2 regions of the Halomonas sp. SL1 genome follow, and region 2 is predicted to be linked to the other one. Evidence: predicted binding sites of a transcription regulator. Region 2 holds the regulator's gene; the other holds the start of a gene.
What was found. The regulator PhoB, encoded in region 2, activates phosphate uptake and scavenging genes when phosphate is short. The targets are predictions, from matches to a motif close to TGTCATANNNNTGTCANA.
Positions count from the first base shown of each region.

Region 1 (9,457 bases), on a different contig from region 2:
AGCGCCATGGCATAGCCGATGGCGGCGCCGGCGATGACATCGCTGATGTAGTGCAGGCCGAGGCCGACCCGGGAGATCGCGATCAGGGCGGCGACCGGGATCAGCGCCGGCAGCAGCCAGGGCGAGTGCGCCGCGACCAGGGTGCAGAACATCACCGCGTGCATGGTATGGCCGCTGGGAAAGCTGTAGCGATCCCGGGCCGGCTCCTGGCAGGCGATGCTCGAGAAGGTGATGAAGGGGCGCTCGCGGCACAGCCGCGTCTTCACCAGCCGGTAGAAGGCGATCGCCACCAGCGCGGTCAGGGTGTAGTGGAAGGTCAGTCGCCAGCCCTCGTCGCGGCCGTGCAGCCAGGGTTGGCCGGCGATCAGCGCCATCCAGATCGGCCAGTCGCCGGCCTTGCTGGCCAGGCGCAGCGACCACAGCCAGGGGCGGTGGATGCTGAACCCGGCCAGGCGCTGGCAGAGGTGCCATTCGAGCGTATCCAGGCGGTCAAACACGGCAGGGGCGCGAGGTTTCATCGGACATCTCCCGGGCGTGGGTCAGGGCGGCGAGAAAGTCATCGGTGATGGCGGGCCAGCGGTAGCCAAGGGCGCGCTGGCGGGCGGCGCGGCCGAGGCGGCCGTAGCGGGCCGGCTGCTGGCACAGCGCCACCGCGGCGTCGCGGAAGCCGGCCTCGTCGCCGACCGCCAGATGCACGCCGTTGACGTCGTCCTCGATCAGCTCCGCGCCGGCGGCGTGGCGGAAGGCGACGGTCGCCAGGCCGCTGGCCATGGCCTCGAGCAGCACGTTGCCCCAGGTCTCGGAGATCGACGGGAAGACGAACAGGTCGGCGCTGGCGTAGTAGCGGATCAGGTCGTCCGGCGAGACGAAGCCGGCGAAGTGGGCCTGGGGCAGGGCGCGCTCGAGGTTGGCGCGGCCGGGGCCGTCGCCGACCACCACCAGCGTGAGGCCGGGATGGGCGTCGAGCATGGCGGCGAAGGTGTCGCGCAGCAGGTCGAGGTTCTTCTCCGGCGCCAGTCGGCCCACGTACAGCGCCACCGGGCGGTGCTCGTCGGCGCCCCATTGCTCGCGCAGGGCCGGGTCGCGATGGGCCGGGGAGAAGCGTTCGCCGTCGATGCCGCGCGCCATCACCTTGACCCGCTCGAAGCCGCGCTGGCCGAGGTCGCGGGCCTGGGCGTGGGTCGGCACCAGAGTGGCGCCGCAGCGGTTGTGGAAGCGGCGCAGGCGCTGGGTGACCAGCGGGCGCAGCCAGTCGACGCCGTAGTCCCGGCAGTAGTGATCGAAGTTGGTGTGCCAGCCGCTGACCACGGGAATGCCCAGCTTCTCGGCGGCGGTCAGCGCCGACCAGCCGAGCGGGCCCTCGGTGGCCACGTAGACGACGTCGGGGCGCTCGGCCTGCCACAGCCGACGGATGCGGCCGCCGGAGGGAAAGCCGAGGCGCACCTCGCGATAGCCCGGCACGGAGGCGCCGCGCACCTGGAGTTCGCTGTCCATGCCCTCGGCGCGATGCTCGCCGTTGGCGGGGCGCGGACGCACCAGCTGCAACGAGAAGCCGCGTTCCCGCAGCTGGCCGCTGAGCTGGGCCAGGGTGTGGGCCACGCCGTTGATGTCCGGCGTCCAGGTTTCGCTGACCAGGCAGATGCGCATGTCCATCCTCGTGACGTCGGTGGCCGGAGTGGCCCCGTTGACGATTCAGGATGGCCGGGCGGGGTGACAGCACCGCGACATCGTCATGACGCCGCGATGACAGTCGTCGCGGCTTTCGACCAAGTCAACGCAGCACGGTGCGGGGGTCGATGGGCTTGCCGCCGTGACGCATGTCGAACAGCAGGTCATAGCGCCCGGTGGAGGCATGTCGGCTCACGGTGCACAGCGGCGTGCCCTGGCTGACCCGGGTGCCGCTGTCCACCAGCAGGCTGTCGCACATGGCGTAGACGCTCTGCAGGTTGTCCGCATGGTGCACGATCACCACCCGGCCGAGCTGACGCATGCTGTCGGCGAAGCGGACCTCGCCGTCGGCCACGGACTTGGCGCGGGCGCCCTGGTCGGTGGCCAGCAGCATGGGTTGCAGGGTGCCGCGGCTGTCCTGGCCGAAGGCGCGGGCGACCCGATAGTCGTCCAGCGGCCAGGGCCAGTCGCGGGCATCGCTCGGCACCGGGCCGGGATCGGGCGCCGGCCGCGGGCTCGGTGACGACGAGCGTGACGGGGCGCTGGACGTGCTGCGGCGGCTCGAGGCGGTCCGGGTGCCGTGCAGCGGCACCGAGACCAGCTGGCCGACCTTGAGGTCGGTGGGGCTGACGCCAGTGTTGGCCGCGGCAATGCTGACCGGCGAGGTGCCGAAGCGCCGGGCGATGGCGCTGTAGGTATCCCCGGGGCGGATCTGGTAGCGATAGGGGCCGCCGGACGGGGCGCGCTCGTTCTGGCTGGGCACCAGGATACGCTGCCCCACGGCCAGGCCGCGCGGATTCACGCCGGGATTGAAGCGTCTCAGCCGCACCAGTGGCACGTCGGCGCGTCGTGCGATCGCGCCCAGGGTGTCGCCTCGCTGGATGGTTACCCAGTTGCCGGCGGGCGAGCCGCCGCGCATCACTCCCGAGGGGCCGGCGCAGCCGGCCAGCAGGGCGATCAGCAGCAGCGTGAGAAACGTCAGGGCGTATCGAGGGCGGCGTCCTTGGCCTGCCACTGGGCGTTGAGCCATGTGTGGAAGCGTTCCTTGTAGGCGGGATCCTGGTGATAGTCGCCCTGAGTCATCCACTCGGGCACGGTCAGGCGGCGGGCAGTCAGGTGGATCGTGCCCTCGCGGCCGCAGAGGAAATCCCAGAAGCGGGGTTCGGGGCGCGAATAGCGAAGCGTCACGTCGAGAATGCCGCCCAGCCGGTCGCCGAGCAGGCCCAGCACCTGGGCGATGCCGCCGGCGCGCGGCGGCAGCAGGTGCCGGTAGGGGCTGTGGCGGGCGGCGTGCTTGGCCGGCGTGAAGCGGGTGCCTTCGACGAAGTTGTAGATGGCGATCGGGCGCTCCCGGGCATGGGCGCACATGCGTTCGGTGGCTTCTCGGTCGCGGCGGGCCAGGTGCGGATGGCGTTCGCGCTGCTCGCGGGTCAGCCGGCGCAGCATCGGGAACTCCAGTGCCCAGAAGGCCAGCCCGACCACCGGGATCCAGATCAGCTGGCGCTTGACGAAGAAGTGCGGCATCGGCAGCCGACGGTGCAGGGCCAGGAACAGCGCGAAGATATCGGTCCAGCTGCGGTGATTGGCCAATACCAGCCACCATTCGTCGCGGCTCAGCCCCTCCGGCAGGTCGACGCGCAAGTCGGGGCGAATCCAGTGGCGGATCCACCACAGGTTGACGTCGACCCAGCCCAGGGCCACGCCGTTCAGCCAGCGCAGCACCCGGCGCCGCAGCGGGCGGCCCGGGGTGATCAGCTTGAGCAGGGTGAGCGCGATCAGCGGCACCGCCCAGCACAGGGTGTTGAGGGTCAGCAGCAGCAGGCTGACGATCCCCCTGAGGGTCGACATGCCGTCGGTCTCCTTGAAGAAAGCTATAGGGGTCAATGCTAATGGATCGTGGCGGGGGTGCCCAGCGGTGAGGGCAACATCATGCTTGGGGGCCTGTGTCGTCGACGACTCGGGCCGCTCCGGCGCCAAGTCGCGAGGACACGCAGGAATACTCTCCTGTCGCCCGCGATGGCCTGCGGCGCTTCGCATTCGGCTCCGCTTGCAGGGCCAGTGCTGGCCATCCTTGGTCAAGACGCCCGCTACGACCTGTCCACGGCGCCTCTCGTCCTCGTCAGTCCCTCAGTTCGGGAAGATCCTCGAAAAGCGACAGCGCATCGGGATTGGCCAGTGCTTCCCTGTTCCTGACCGGCCGGCCGTGGACCACGTTGCGCACGGCGAGCTCCACCAGCTTGCCCGACAGGGTGCGCGGCAGGTCCTCGACCTGGAGGATCTTCGCCGGCACGTGACGCGGGGTGGCGTTGGCGCGGATCGTCTGGCGGACCTTGTCGCGCAGGGCGTCGTCCAGGGTCAGCCCCGGGCGCAGGCGCACGAACAGCACCACGCGGATATCGTCTTCCCACTCCTGGCCGATGCACAGCGACTCCAGCACCTCCTCGACCTTTTCCACCTGACGGTAGATCTCGGCGGTGCCGATGCGCACCCCGCCGGGATTGAGCACGGCGTCCGAACGGCCGTGGATGATCAGGCCGTCCTCCGGGGTGATCTCGGCATAGTCGCCATGGGCCCAGACGCCGGGGAAGGTGGAGAAGTAGGCGTCGTGATAGCGCTCTCCGTCGGGGTCCTTCCAGAATCCCAGCGGCATGGCGGGGAACGGTTGCGTGCACACCAGCTCGCCCTTGTCGCCGCGCAGCGGCCGTCCCTCGTCGTCGTACACGTCCACCGCCATGGCCAGCCCGCGGCACTGGATCTGGCCGCGATGGACCGGGCGAATCGGGCAGCCCAGCGCGAAACAGGAGACGATGTCGGTGCCGCCGGAGATCGAGGCCAGCAGCAGGTCGGCCTTGATGTCGCGATAGACGTAGTCGAAGGAGGCGTGAGACAGCGCCGAACCGGTGGACAGCACCGACCGCAGCGCCCCGAGATCGTGCTCGTGGCCGGGGCGCAGGCCTTCCTTCTCGCAGGCGGCCAGGTAGCGGGCACTGGTGCCGAACACCGTGATGCCCTCGCGTTCGGCCATGGCCCACAGCGCGTCGGGCGAAGGCGAGAAGGGCGCACCGTCGAACAGCACCAGGGTGGCGCCCGAGGCGAGCCCGGAGACCAGCCAGTTCCACATCATCCAGCCGCAGGTGGTGTAGTAGAACAGCACGTCTTCGGGGCCGAGGTCGGTGTGTAGACGATGTTCCTTGAGATGCTGCAGCAGGGTGCCGCCGGCCGAGTGCAGGATGGCCTTGGGCGTGCCGGTGGTGCCCGAGGAATAGAGCAGATAGAGCGGGTGATCGAAGGGCAGCGAGACGAAGTCGATCTCGGTGGCATCGTGATCCAGGACATCGTCCCAGGCCACGGCCCCGGTGATGTCGCCAAGCTCGGGCGCGTCGGCGAGGAAGGGGAAGACCACCACCCGCGCCAGGCCGTCGATGGCACCGGCGATCTCGGCCAGCCGCGGACGGATGTCGATGGCCTTGCCGTTCCAGGTGTAGCCGTCGGCGGCGATCAGCACGCGGGGGCCGATCTGGCCGAAGCGGTCGAGTACGCCCTGGACGCCGAAGTCTGGCGAGCAGGAGGACCAGATGGCGCCGAGGCTCGCGGCGGCGAGCATGGCGATCACCGCGTGCTCGCCGTTGGGCACGATGCCGGCGACGCGATCGCCCGGCACCACGCCGAGGTCGTGCAGCGCCGAGGCCAGGGCGGCCACCTGGCGATATAGCGCCTCGTGGCTCAGCTCGCGGCGCCGGCCGCGCTCGTCGTGGACAATCAGCGCCGGGTGCGCGTCGCGCCGGCGCAGCAGGTTCTCGGCGAAGTTCAGCCGGGCGTCCGGGAACCAGCGGGCGCCGGGCATGGCGTCGGGGCGTTCCAGCACGCGCTCGCCGCGTCGCTCGGCGATGATGTCGGCGTCCTCCCACAGCTGGGTCCAGAAGGCCTCGGGATGTGCGAGGCTCCAGGCGTGCAGGGCGGCGTAGTCGGGCATCTCGATGCCGTGCTGGCGTTCGAGCCGGCGCATCAGGGTGGCCAGGCGAGTCGCCTCGATGGCCTCGGGAGACGGTTGCCAGAGCGGATCGGCCATGGGATATCCCTCCTGGTCGCGTTTACCTGTCTTGAGACTAGTCGGCGCTGAGGACGGGGGCGGTGATGGTTTCCTGGATGACCTCCCTCAGCGCCTGCGCGGCCACCGAGAGCGCCTCGGCGTTGGCCGAAAGCACCCCCACCGCGCGCTGGATGGTCGGTGCCTCGAGGGTCAGGCAGCGCGCCCCGAGTTCGTGCATCTGTTCGATGCACAGTGACGGCACCGCGCTGACGCCGAGTCCGGCGGCCACCATGCGGCCCACGGTGGCGAGCTGATAGCTCTCGAAGGCCACCGGCAGCTCGATGCCCTGGGCGCGCAGCTGCTCCTCGATCATCAGGCGCACCATGGAGGGGCGCTGCAGGGTGATGAAGTCCTCGGAAAGCAGCGTGGGCCAGTCCACCCGCTGGCGGCCGGCCAGCGGCGAATCGGCCGGTACCACGGCCACGAAGCGGTCCTCGAACAGCGGCGTGAAGTGCAGGGTGTCGGTGGCTTCCGGGGCGAAGGCGATGCCCAGCTCGACGCGGCCCTGACGCACCATCTCGATGACCTGCTCGTTGATCACGTCGTGAACGGTGACGTTGATCTGCGGGTAGCGCGCGCGAAAGGCCCCGAGCACGGTGGGCAGCTGGTTGCCGGCGAAGGAGGGCATGGCGGCCACGGCGACCCGGCCCAGTCGCAGGGTGAAGCGCTGGCGCAGCAGCTCCTCGGTGTTGTCCCAGTCGGCCAGCAGGCGCTTGGCCAGCGGCACCAGGGACTCGCCCTCCGGGGTCAGCCGTACGCGGCGGGTGCTGCGGGTGAGCAGCCGCCCGCCAAGCGATTCTTCCAGGCTCTTGATGGTCAGGCTGAGGGCCGGTTGAGACAGGTGCAGCCGCTCGCAGGCCTGGGTGAAGCTGAGCGTCTGGGCCACGGCGAGAAACGCGCGGAGTTGCTTGACGGTCATGGAGGCTCCGCTAGTCTATTTGATACTTAAAATAATCCATAAAAAAATCAAACTTAACAAATATATGATCCCCGTCGACACTGCTGGGGGTCGGCAACACAGCGTCATCAACGGACCATGAGATGAAGCGTCTTCCATGATGGCTCCGCAACAACAACCACTTTTTCCAACCAGGCGAGGCAGATATGGCCGGATTCGACAAGCGAGTGGGTTCCTTTGAGGAGGCAATGGCCGGTATCGAGAGCGGCATGACCGTGATCGCCGGCGGCTTCGGGCTGTGCGGCATCCCCGAGAACCTGATCGGCGAGATCCAGCGTCGCGGCGTCAAGGACCTGACCGTCTATTCCAACAACTGTGGCGTGGACGGCTTTGGCCTGGGCCTGCTGCTCGAGGATCGCCAGATCAGCACCATCTACGCCTCCTACGTGGGCGAGAACGCGCTGTTCGAGCAGCAGATGCTCGAGGGCGACATCGAGGTGGTGCTGACGCCGCAGGGGACCCTGGCCGAGAAGATGCGCGCCGGCGGTGCCGGCATTCCGGCCTTCTACACCGCCACCGGCTACGGGACACCCATCGGCGAGGGCAAGGAGGTCCGTGAGTTCAACGGTCGCCACTATATCCTCGAGGAATCCGTCGTCGGCGACTTCGCCATTGTCAAGGGCTGGAAGGCCGATCGCTACGGCAACGTCATCTATCGCGACACTGCCCAGAACTTCAATCCGCTGGCCGCTACCGCGGGCAGGATCACCGTGGTCGAGGTCGAGGAGATCGTCGAGCCCGGCGAGCTGCCGCCGGACCAGATCCATACCCCGGGCATCTACGTCGATCGCATCATCCAGGGCACCTTCGAGAAGCGTATCGAGAAGCGCACCGTGCACCAGGGCTAAGCGCGTCATTACACGATCAACGATGAGGCGAGCCTGTCCGGGAAAGCCTGCGCGAGGCGCTGTGAACCCATCCTTGGGCGCTACTTTTGCCATCCATGGCAAAAACCCTCGCTTCGCCTTTCCCCGACGGTCGTCAATCATGACAGACAAGAGGCAATCACGATGGCACTGACTCGCGAACAGATGGCTATGCGCGTGGCGCGCGAACTCGAGGACGGTTTCTACGTCAATCTGGGCATCGGCATTCCCACCCTGGTGGCCAACTACGTGCCGGACGACATCGACGTCATGCTGCAGTCCGAGAACGGCCTGCTGGGCATGGGCCGCTTCCCCACCGAGGAGGAAGTGGACCCGGACATGATCAACGCCGGCAAGCAGACCGTCACCGCCCGTCCCGGCGCGGCGATCTTCTCCTCCGCGGAATCCTTCGCCATGATCCGCGGCGGCCACGTCGACCTGACCGTGCTCGGCGCCTTCGAGGTCGACCAGAACGGCAACATCGCCTCCTGGATGATCCCCGGCAAACTGATCAAGGGTATGGGCGGCGCCATGGACCTGGTGGCCGGCGCCGAGAACATCATCTGCACCATGACCCACGCCTCCAAGCACGGTGAGTCCAAGCTGCTGGAATCCTGCAACCTGCCGCTGACCGGCGCCGGTTGCATCAACCGCGTGCTGACCGACCTGGCCTACCTCGAGATCGAGAACGGCGCCTTCGTGCTCAAGGAGCGCGCCCCGGGCGTGTCGGTCGAGGAGATCAAGGAAAAGACCGCCGGCAAGCTGATCGTGCCGGACCACGTGCCGGAGATGGTCTTCGCCGACTGACGTCGTCAAGGATTTTTTCCTTTCATGGCCCGGGCTTGCCCGGGCCATCTCGTTGCTGGCGGGTGCCGAAAAACTGACCATTCCAAGCGGCACGGCCATGTCACGGGGCTCGTCGTCGCTTGTGCCGACACGATGCACAGTGTTATCCACAGAAACTGTGGATGGTCCCGCCGGCGCGACGTGAGCCGGGACGCCTCGAGGCCGAATCGTCAAGGGATGCGAGCGGATGTCGGGCCGAAAAACGGCGGGTGAGACATCGTGTGAATGGCCACGAAAAACGCCCGCCGGACTGGCGAGCGCGTGGGTTCGAGGGCATGTCGTTCGGAGACGGCGCCCAGGTTTTGTGCGAAAAGTCGGCGAGCGCAGACAGTTTTCGTACAGAACCTAGGTGAGCTCGCAGCGGGTGTGGTGTGGCAGCAGCAGTTCGGCGCAGCGCTCCTGATTGGCGCTGACCTGCTTCTGCACCAGCGCCAGGCCGCCGGAGGATACGCGATGCTCGTCGCCCTCGGCGAAGACCAGCCGCCGGGCGGGGCCGGGATAGAAACGGTAGTCGAGCAGCGGCGACACGGGCAGGATGCCGTGATGGCGGTCGCCGCTGCCCGTGATGCCCGCGTCGGCCAGGGCCGCGTCAAGATGGCTGAGGCGCTGCCCGAGTCTCGCGCAGTCGAATCCGGGGTGGTGCAGGCGCGGCCCCATGGCGGCCAGCCAGCCGGCCAGCGGGTGCGCCGCTGCCAGGGTCTGGTAGGTGGCCCAGTCCGGCATTGGCCAGGGACGACCGCGGCACAGCAGGTTCTGGCCCTTGGTATCGGCGTCGGCGGCCTGGTTCACCAGCCGCTGCAGGGCCTCGCGGGGCGGACGCGACAGGGTGCCGAGCTGAAGCTCTGCCAGCACCAGCCAGGCGCCGTCGTCGGGGGCGGCGAGCAGGGTGGCCAGCAGGCCGCGGTCGGCCATGGCAAAGCGCTGACGCGGGCGATAGCCGAAGCGCACCAGGGTCGGCAGCAGGGCTTCCATGGACCAGGGGCCATGATTGAGGGTCAGCAGCGTCAGGTATTCCGGTGGCGCCTCCAC
Region 1 is NZ_PYUQ02000021.1:16,975-26,431, reverse strand. It holds gene C9J49_RS14170 (phosphatase PAP2 family protein) at 1-518, opposite strand, end outside; gene C9J49_RS14165 (glycosyltransferase family 1 protein) at 490-1,647, opposite strand; gene C9J49_RS14160 (LysM peptidoglycan-binding domain-containing protein) at 1,772-2,698, opposite strand; gene C9J49_RS14155 (acetyltransferase) at 2,647-3,516, opposite strand; gene C9J49_RS14150 (acetoacetate--CoA ligase) at 3,788-5,737, opposite strand; gene C9J49_RS14145 (LysR family transcriptional regulator) at 5,775-6,677, opposite strand; gene C9J49_RS14140 (CoA transferase subunit A) at 6,863-7,564, shown strand; gene C9J49_RS14135 (CoA transferase subunit B) at 7,727-8,389, shown strand; gene C9J49_RS14130 (hypothetical protein) at 8,774-9,457, opposite strand, start outside.
Region 1: a site for PhoB is predicted at 1,710-1,727, ahead of C9J49_RS14165 (glycosyltransferase family 1 protein). Genes of this name have one in related genera too.

Region 2 (9,457 bases):
CGGGCGGCCGGCGAGGTGGCCCCCTTGATGCTGGTCGGCGTGGCCAAGCTCGCGCCCCAGGTGCCGCTGGACGGCGACTTCCCCTTCCTTCACCTTGAAAGGAAGTTCATGCATCTGGGCTATCACATCTTCGATACCGCCTTCCACAGCAACGATGTCCAGGCGGCAATGCCGCTGGTCTATGCCACGGCGCTGCTGCTGGTACTGGTGATCCTGGTGCTTAACCTGACTGCAATATTTCTGCGCCATCATCTGAGATCACGCCACGGTAGCCTCTCGCGTCTCTGAGGCCGGCCGTGGTGCCAAGGGGTATGTAATGCCGGTCAAGCAGGACCCGGCTCCGCGGCACGGAGCCTTCATCGATTTCGCGCCCGAGGCCTCCTGCCTGGAGATCTCGGGCTTCGGGCTGCGCTACGGCGACAAGCCGGCGCTGCGCGACCTCAGCCTGCGGGTGCCGCGTCATCGGGTCACCGCCTTCATCGGGCCCTCGGGCTGCGGCAAGTCGACCCTGCTGCGCGCCCTCAACCGCCTGCACGACCTCAACGAGGACGTGCGGCGGGAGGGCGAGATTCGGCTCGAGGGCCAGGAGATCCATGCCCCCGAGGTGGCGGTGGCCGAGCTGCGCCGGCGGGTCGGCATGGTGTTCCAGGCGCCGAACCCCTTCCCGATGTCGATCTACGACAACGTGGCGTTCGGGCTGCGGCTGCAGGGCGGGCTGCGCAAGCGGCGTATCGACGACATCGTCGAGTGGTCACTGCGCTCGGCGGCGCTGTGGGAAGAGGTCAAGGATCGCCTCCAGGCCTCGGCCTGGGCGCTGTCCGGCGGCCAGCAGCAGCGCCTGGTGATCGCCCGGACCCTGGCGGTGGAGCCCGAGGTGCTGCTGCTCGACGAGCCGGCCTCGGCCCTGGACCCGATCTCGACGCTCAAGGTCGAGGAGCTGATCCGCAACCTGAAGTCGAGCCTGACCCTGGTGCTGGTCACCCACAACATGCAGCAGGCGGCACGGGTCTCGGATTTCACCGCCTTCCTGCAGGGCGGCGAACTGGTGGAGTACGCCCCCACCGATACCCTGTTCACCAATCCGCGCCTCGCGCGCACCGAGAACTACATTACCGGACGCATGGCCTGACGCCAGCGCCCTCAGGAGAGTCTCATGGACATCACCAGCGATATCCACAGCCAGCACATCTCGCGGCAGTTCAATCATGAGCTCGAGGAGCTCAAGACCCACCTGATGGCCATGGGCGGTCTGGTCGAGAAGCAGGTACAGGACGCCGTCCGTGCCCTGCTCGACAGCGATTCCGCCCTGGCCGAGCGAGTGGTCGACAACGATCGCGCCGTCAACGACATGCAGATCAAGATCGACGACGAGTGCACCCAGATCCTGGCCCGCCGTCAGCCGGCGGCCTCCGACCTGCGCCTGGTGCTGGCGGTGATCCGCGCCGCCTCCGACCTGGAGCGCATCGGCGACGAGGCCAGCAAGATCGCCCGCAACGCCCTGGAGCTGGTCGAGAGCCAGAACGGCAGCCGCGGCTTCGTCGAGGTACGCGTGATCAGCGAGCACGTGCGCAAGATGATGCGCGACGCCCTGACCGCCTTTGCCCGCTTCGACACCGAGATGGCGCTCAAGGTGGTCCAGGAGGACGAGCAGGTCGACAACGAGTACAAGAGCGCCATGCGCTCGCTGATGACCTTCATGATGGAAGACGCCCGGGCGATATCCCCGGTACTCGGCATCATGTGGATCCTGCGTGCCCTGGAGCGGATCGGCGATCACTCCAACAACCTGGCCGAATACGTGGTCTATCTGGTCAAGGGGCTCGACATCCGCCACACGGCCCCGGATGATCTCGACGACGAGGTGCGCGGCGACGAGGGCTGAACCCCGCTCGACCGCTACCGTCAAAGAAGCGGCCGTCGCCCCTGGCGACGGCCGCCGTCGTCGTGATGGAGGAAACGATACCGATGCTGGATGCCTTCTCGGCGCTGTCCCGGGGAACCCGCCTGGTCTACACCCCCGGCCTGCGCCGCTACGTGTTCCTGCCGATACTGGCCAACCTGGTGGTCTACGCTGCCATGCTGAGCTACGTGCTGACCCACTTCGGCGGCTGGCTCGACGGCTGGATGGCCATGGTGCCGGGCTGGCTCGACTGGCTGTCGTGGCTGATCTGGCCGCTGTTCGTGCTCAGCCTGGGGCTGATCGTGTTCTTCAGCTTCACCCTGGTGACCCAGCTGATCGCCGCGCCCTTCTACGGCCTGCTGGCCGAGAAGGTCGAGCGCGAGGTGACCGGCCGGCCGCCGTTGGACGACCGTGGCCTGGCACGCACCGCCATCGATGCCCTGGGCCGTGAACTGGTCAAGCTAGGCTACATCCTGCCGCGCATGGCGCTGCTGTTCGTGATCGGCTGGATCCCGGTGATCAACCTGGTCGCCCCGCTGCTGTGGCTGCTGTTCTCGGCCTGGATGATGGCGGTCACCTACCTCGACTATCCCATGGACAACAACAAGGTGACCTTCGCCGACATGCGCCGCCGGCTGGCCGCGCGCCGCTGGCCGACGTTCACCTACGGCGGCTGGGTGATGCTGATCACCTGGCTGCCGCTGGCCAACCTGTTCCTGCTGCCCGGTGCCGTGGCCGGCGCGGTGCTGATGTGGGAAGACCACTACCGGGCGCTGACGCCCGATGCTGCCCCGGCGAGGCGCTGATGCCCGCGCCCCGGGCAGGCGTCGTGATCACGTGACATCCCTCCGCCCGGCCTGCGTCGGGCGGAGTGGCGTCCGGGTACGGGATCAAGCGCGCCGCGAAGCCGGCGCGGCGTCGGTGAGGCGGGCGGCGGGGAAGATGCAGCGGAAGGTGGCGCCCTCGCCGAGCCGGGAGTCGATCTCCAGCTGGGCGTCGTGGCGCAGCAGCACGTGCTTGACGATGGCCAGCCCCAGGCCGGTGCCGCCGGTGGCGGTGCTGCGGCCCTTGTCGACCCGGTAGAAGCGCTCGGTCAGGCGCGGGATGTGCAGCGGATCGATGCCCTCGCCGTCGTCCTCCACCTCCAGGCAGGCGCCGTCGCCCCAGGGGCGCCAGCGCAGCACGATGCGGCTGCCCTCGCCGGCATAGCGCACGGCATTGAAGGCCAGGTTGGAAACGGTGCTGTGCAGCTCCTTCTCCGAGCCGAGCAGGCCGCGGGGCTCCTCGACCGCCACCTCCAGCTGGTGGTGGCCCTCGGACAGCGCCTCGGCGTCGCGCCGCACGGCCTCGAGCAGGCTGGTGGGGTCGATGCGGATGTCGTCGTGGCCGCCCTGGTCGTTCTCCAGCCGCGACAGCAGCAGCAGGTCGTTGACCAGGTTCTGCATGCGCTTGGTCTGGCTCTGCATCTGGCCGATGCCTCGGCCCAGGCGCTCGGGCAGCATCTCGGCCATGTCGCCGTAGGTCTCGAGGTAGCCCGCCAGCACGGTGAGCGGGGTGCGCAGCTCGTGGGACACGTTGGCCACGAAGTCGCGGCGCATCTGCTCCAGGCGGTGCAGGCGGGTGATGTCGCGGGCCATCACCAGGCGCTCGTCGTCGCCGTAGAGGGTGATCTGGAACTGCAGGATGAGGTTCTCGTCGATCGGCGAGCACAGCGTCAGCGGCTCGCGATAGTCCCGGGCGTGGAAGTAGTCGACGAAGCTTGGGTCGCGCATCAGGTTGGTGATGTGCTGGCCGCGGTCCAGGGCCGGCTTGAGGCCCAGCATGCGTTCGGCGGCGCTGTTCCACCACTCCATGTCGCCGTGGCGGTCGAGCATCACCACGCTGTCGCGCATCGCCTCCGAGGACTCCTGGATACGGCTCAGGGTGTCGCGCAGCCGGCGCTGGGTGAGGCGCTGGCCCTTCTGGTAGCGGTAGAGGCGATCGAACAGCTCGCCCCACAGGCCGGAGGCCGAGGGCGGCTCGTCATGGGGATGATGGGTCAGCCATTCCTGCAGGGCGTGCAGCTGGCGCAGCTGGTAGAAGAGATAGAGGGCGAGCCCCACGGCGATGCCGGTGCCGCTGAAGCCGAAGGGCCAGCCGACCAGGGCGCCGGCGCCCACCAGGGCACCCAGCCGCCACCATTCGCGTCGCCACAGCCGGCCCACGTCAGCCCTTGGCGGAGAAGCGGTAGCCGGTCCCGCGCACGGTCTGGATCAGCTGCTGGTGCGGCTCGCCCAGCGCCTTGCGCAGGCGGCGGATGTGCACGTCCACGGTGCGCTCCTCGACGTAGACGTTGCCGCCCCAGACCTGATCCAGCAGCTGGCCGCGGGTATAGGCGCGCTCCTGGTGGGTCATGAAGAACTGCAGCAGGCGGTACTCGGTGGGGCCGATCTCCAGCGACTGGCCGTCGATGCTGACCCGGTGGCTGACCGGGTCGAGCATCAGGCCCTCGACCTGCACCGGCTCCTCGACGCCGCGCGGCGTGGCGCGGCGCAGCACCGCCTTGAGGCGCGCCACCAGCTCGCGGGGCGAGAAGGGCTTGGTGATGTAGTCGTCGGCCCCGGATTCGAGGCCCTGGATCTTGTTGTCCTCTTCGCCCTTGGCGGTGAGCATGATGATCGGCAGTTCCGAGGTGCCTTCCTCGCGCTTCAGGCGGCGGGCGAGCTCGACGCCGCTGGTGCCGGGCATCATCCAGTCCAGCAGCACCAGGTCGGGCTGGTGATCGACGACCATGGCGTGGGCGCTCTGGGCATTGTCCGCCTCGAGGACGCGATAGTCGGCCATCTCCAGCGCCACGGCGATCATCTCGCGGATGGGCGCTTCATCATCGACGATCAGTACGGTCTTGGCGGTCATCCCGGGGCCTCATGGTCGAGATCAGTGACATATTGGTGACGATGACAGCATGTCCTTGTGACAATACCGTGACAGTCACCGCCTGTCGCCCCCGCTTAGCCCCGTCGTTCGACCCCGTCCGGCATCACCCGCCGGCGGCCGGCCACAGCGACAGCGCGATGCCGGCGAACGCCAGCAGCCCCGACCAATGGTTGTTGAGGAAGGCCTGGAAGCAGAGATCGCGATCGCGATGGCGGATCAGCCGCTGCTGGTGGACGAAGGTGGCGGCCATCGCGGCCAGGCCGACCCAGAAGAAGCCGCCCAGGCCGAGGCGTTCGCCGGCCCAGGCCAGCAGGGCCAGCGTGGCCAGCTGCAAAAGGCCGATGATCAGCCGGTCGGCACGGCCGAACAGCACCGCGGTGGACTTGATGCCGATGCGCAGGTCGTCGTCGCGGTCGACCATGGCGTACTCGGTGTCGTAGGCCACGGTCCACAGCACGTTGGCGGCGAACAGCAGCCAGGCCTCCAGCGGCACCTGGCCGAGCACCGCGCCGAAGGCCATGGGAATGGCCCACGAGAAGGCCGCCCCCAGCACCACCTGGGGCAGGTGGGTGTAGCGCTTCATGAAGGGGTAGACGAAGGCCAGGATCACGCCGCCCACCGACAGCATCACGGTGAAGGCGTTGGTGAAACACACCAGCACGAAGGCCGCCAGCACCAGGCCGGCGAACAGCGCCTTGGCCTCGCCTTCGCCGATGCGTCCGGTGGCCAGCGGACGCGACTTCGTCCGCTTCACGTGGCCGTCGAAGTGGCGGTCGGCGTAGTCGTTGACCACGCAGCCCGCGGCCCGCATCAGGTAGACCCCGGCGACGAAGATCAGCAGCAGCCGGCGCTCGGGAACGCCCTCGGCCGCCGTCCACAGCGCCCACAGCGTCGGCCACATCAGCAGCCAGGTGCCGATGGGGCGGTCGAGGCGGGTCAGTTGCAGGAAGTCGGGCAGCCGGTCCAGCCCCTTGGGGCGCATCAGGGAACGTTCCATGTGGGTCTCTCGGTTGAATCGGACGACACGGGTTTCGGGCGATGCCTGGGAGCCTATCGCGCCGGCAGGGCCAGGTCATCCGCCATGTCGTCGAGGAAGAACTCCTGGACCAGCACCGCGAAGCGGCCGTGGCGCAGCACCGAGCGTCGGCCCCAGGGGCCGGGAGCGTCGTGGAAGGGGGCCGGGTCGGCGCTGACCTCGATGGGGCCGCGCTCGAGGCCGGGCTGGCGGAACAGCCAGTGACCCAGCGAGCGCTCGCCGAGGCCCGCCAGCCGCTGGCCACGGAGGCCGTGAAGCGGGGCCACCGAGCGCGCCATCACCCAGGGCCGGTCGTCGAGGCACAGCGCGACCTCGCGCCGCCAGGCCAGGCGGCCCGGCGCCATGCCCAGTGCCAGGGCCTCGTCGCGCCGCGGCCGGCCCAGGCGCTGGTCGAGCAGCCTGACCCGGAAGCGGCGCGGCGCGCCGGCCTCGATCAGCCGACGGGTCAGCGAGTCCCGTGAGGCGACCCAACGCCACCAGGCCGGGCTCATGGCGGGGCGGGCCGCCGCCAGGGGGCGCCATCGGGGAGCGAGGGCCGGACCGTGATTCACTGCGCTACTCCGCGTCCAATGCAAAGGGCGGCTAGTGTACCATGTCGGGCCGTCGCGCCCCTGCAGCGAGGAGCCCCATGAGCGCACCCCTGACCATCATCGGCTCCGGCATGGCCGGGCTGGGCCTGGCGCGCCAGGTCCGGACCCGGCAGTCCGAGCGCCCCATCACCCTGATCACCGCCGACGGCGGCGAGGACTACTCCAAGCCGCTGCTCTCCACCGGCTTCGCCAAGCGCCTGCCGCCGGATCGCCTGGCCTCGCGCAGCGCCCTGGAGGCGGCCGACCAGCTCGGTGTGACGATGCGCACGCACACCCGGGTCGAGGCCATCGACCCGGCCGCGCGCACCCTGACCCTCGGCGCCGAGCGGCTGCCCTGGGGCGAGCTGGTGCTGGCCACCGGCGCGGCCCCGGCGCCGCCCTTCGCCATCCCCGAGGCGCTGGCCGGCCGGGTCCATACCGTCAACGATCTCGACGACTACCGTGCCTTCCACGCCGCCCTGGCGGCGCTCGATCGCCCGGCGCGGGTCGCCGTGGTCGGCATCGGCCTGGTGGGCTGCGAGTTCGCCAACGACCTGGCCGCCGGCGGTCATGCGGTCGAGCTGATCGCCCCGGAGTCGGCGCCGCTGCCGCGGCTGCTGCCCGAGCCGCTGGGGCGGGCGCTGGGCGAGGCCTTCGTCGAGGCCGGCATCGCCCTGCACACCGGGCGCATGGTCGACCTGCTTTCGCCCGAGGGCGAGCGGGTGGCGCTGGGCCTGGACGACGGCACCGCCCTCGAGGCCGACCTGGTGCTGGTGGCCACCGGCCTGCGGCCCCGCACCGCGCTGGCCGAGGCGGCCGGGCTTGCCGTGGGGCCGGCCGGGATTCTCGTCGACCGCCATCTGGCGACCTCGACGCCCGGCATCCATGCGCTGGGCGACGTGGCCTGCGTCGACGGCGTCAATGCCATGTACGTCCAGCCGCTGCAGGCCGGCGCCAAGGCGCTGGCGGCGACGCTTTCCGGCACGCCCACCGAGGTGCGCTACGGGCCCTGGCCGGTGCTGGTGAAGACGCCGCTGCTGCCGGTGGTGGCGCTTCCTCCCGCCGTCTCTCCCGCCCGCTGGCGCATCGAGGGCGAGGGGCATGATCTGAGCGCCCTGGCCGAGGATGAAGACGGACGTTTGATCGGATTTGCGTTGACAGGCGCCCGCGTGCGTCGGAAAGTCGAACTGGCGCGCGCTGCGCCGCCGTTGCTAGGCTAGTGACGTCAACGACGGCGCCCCCGGGATTCCGGGTCTGGCAGCGGCGTTGCCACACGGCGTCATCCGCATGCCGCCCCGTCGGCGGCATGCGAGTGGTGCATGAATCACCGCGAACAACAATGCGGCCGATGGGATCATCGGCAGGATGTCAAACCAGGAGGGCTGTATGCGCAAACCCGAACTCGCCGCGGCGATCGCCGAACGTGCCGATCTTTCCAAGGACAAGGCCAGCCAGGTGCTGAACGTCATTCTCGACGAGATCACCGGCAGCGTGTCCGACGGCAAGGACGTGTCGCTGATCGGTTTCGGCACCTTCACCGTGCGCGAGCGTGCCGCCCGCACCGGCAAGAACCCCCAGACCGGCGAGTCCCTGACCATTCCGGCCAGCAAGACCGTGGCCTTCAAGCCGGGCAAGGGCCTCAAGGACGCCGTCGCCAAGTAAGGCGCGAGGCGCGGCCCGATGCTCGGGCCGCGCGATCCTTCCTCATTTCGCTTTCCGACCAACGGTATCCCGATGAAGCTCCGCCTGATGCTGTGGGTGCTCGGCGTGCTGCTCAAGCGTGCGCTGCGTCGCAAGCCCGCCTTCCGCGAGCGCCTGGGTGAACTGAAACGCCTCGACTGGGGCATCGGCACCGAGGATCTCGCCATCGCCCGCCACTATCGGATGTCGCCTCGCGGCATCGAGACCGGGAACGGCCTGCCGGTGGATCTCGACCTGGAGCTGCGTTTCGAGGACGCGGACAGCGCGATCCGGGTGCTCCGCAAGCCCACCCAGAAGGCCTTCCTCGACGGCATGATGGCCGGCCGCGTGCGGCTGGTCGGCGATGCCAGGGACCTCGACCGCCTGCAGGGACTGCTGAAGCACCTGTAGCGCCGAGCTACAAGCGCCGAGCTACAAGCGCCGAGCTACAAGCGCCGAGCTACAAGCGCCGAGCTACAAGCGCCGAGCTACAAGCGCCGAGCTACAAGAAAACCCCGAAGGCTTCCACCTTCGGGGTTTTCTTTTGCGGCGAACGATTTCACGCTGCTGGCTTGCAGCTGTCAGACCTGCCCGTAGCGGCCGGCTTCCTCGCCCAGCCAGCGGCGGATCAGCGGCCGGCTGGCCTCGGGGTGCTCGGCCAGCAGCGCCTCGGCCAGCGGCGAGATGCGCGGCAGCAGGTCGGCGTCGCGCTCCAGATCGGCGATCTTCATCTGCGCCAGGCCGGTCTGGCGAGTGCCCAGCACCTCGCCGGGGCCGCGGATCTCCAGGTCCTGCTCGGCGATGCGGAAGCCGTCGGTGGTCTCGCGCATCACCGTCAGTCGCTTGCGCGAGTGGTCCGACAGCGGCGGATGATAGAGCAGCACGCAGAAGCTCGCGGTGGCGCCGCGGCCGACCCGGCCGCGCAGCTGGTGCAGCTGGGAGAGGCCCAGTCGCTCCGGGTTCTCGATGATCATCAGGCTGGCGTTGGGCACGTCGACGCCGACCTCGATCACCGTGGTGGCCACCAGCAGGTCCAGCTCGCCGGCCTTGAAGGCCGCCATCACCTCGGCCTTCTCGGCGGCCTTCATGCGGCCGTGGACCAGGCCGATCGAGAGCTCAGGCAGCGCCGCCACCAGCTCGTCGCGGCTGGCCTCGGCGGCCTGGCACTGCAGCGCCTCGGACTCCTCGATCAGGGTGCAGACCCAGTAGGCCTGGCGGCCCTCGGCGCAGGCGTGGCGGATGCGCTCGACCACCTCGGGGCGGCGCTCGTCGGGCACCACCACGGTCTTGACCGGCGTGCGGCCGGGGGGCAGCTCGTCGATCACCGAGACGTCCAGGTCGGCGTAGGCGCTCATC
Region 2 is NZ_PYUQ02000018.1:39,518-48,974, reverse strand. It holds gene pstA (phosphate ABC transporter permease PstA) at 1-288, shown strand, start outside; gene pstB (phosphate ABC transporter ATP-binding protein PstB) at 317-1,129, shown strand; gene phoU (phosphate signaling complex protein PhoU) at 1,154-1,882, shown strand; gene cysZ (sulfate transporter CysZ) at 1,966-2,706, shown strand; gene phoR (phosphate regulon sensor histidine kinase PhoR) at 2,791-4,104, opposite strand; gene phoB (phosphate regulon transcriptional regulator PhoB) at 4,106-4,795, opposite strand; gene ubiA (4-hydroxybenzoate octaprenyltransferase) at 4,920-5,813, opposite strand; gene C9J49_RS12250 (chorismate lyase) at 5,867-6,343, opposite strand; gene C9J49_RS12245 (FAD-dependent oxidoreductase) at 6,481-7,641, shown strand; gene C9J49_RS12240 (HU family DNA-binding protein) at 7,808-8,083, shown strand; gene C9J49_RS12235 (hypothetical protein) at 8,156-8,512, shown strand; gene recG (ATP-dependent DNA helicase RecG) at 8,683-9,457, opposite strand, start outside.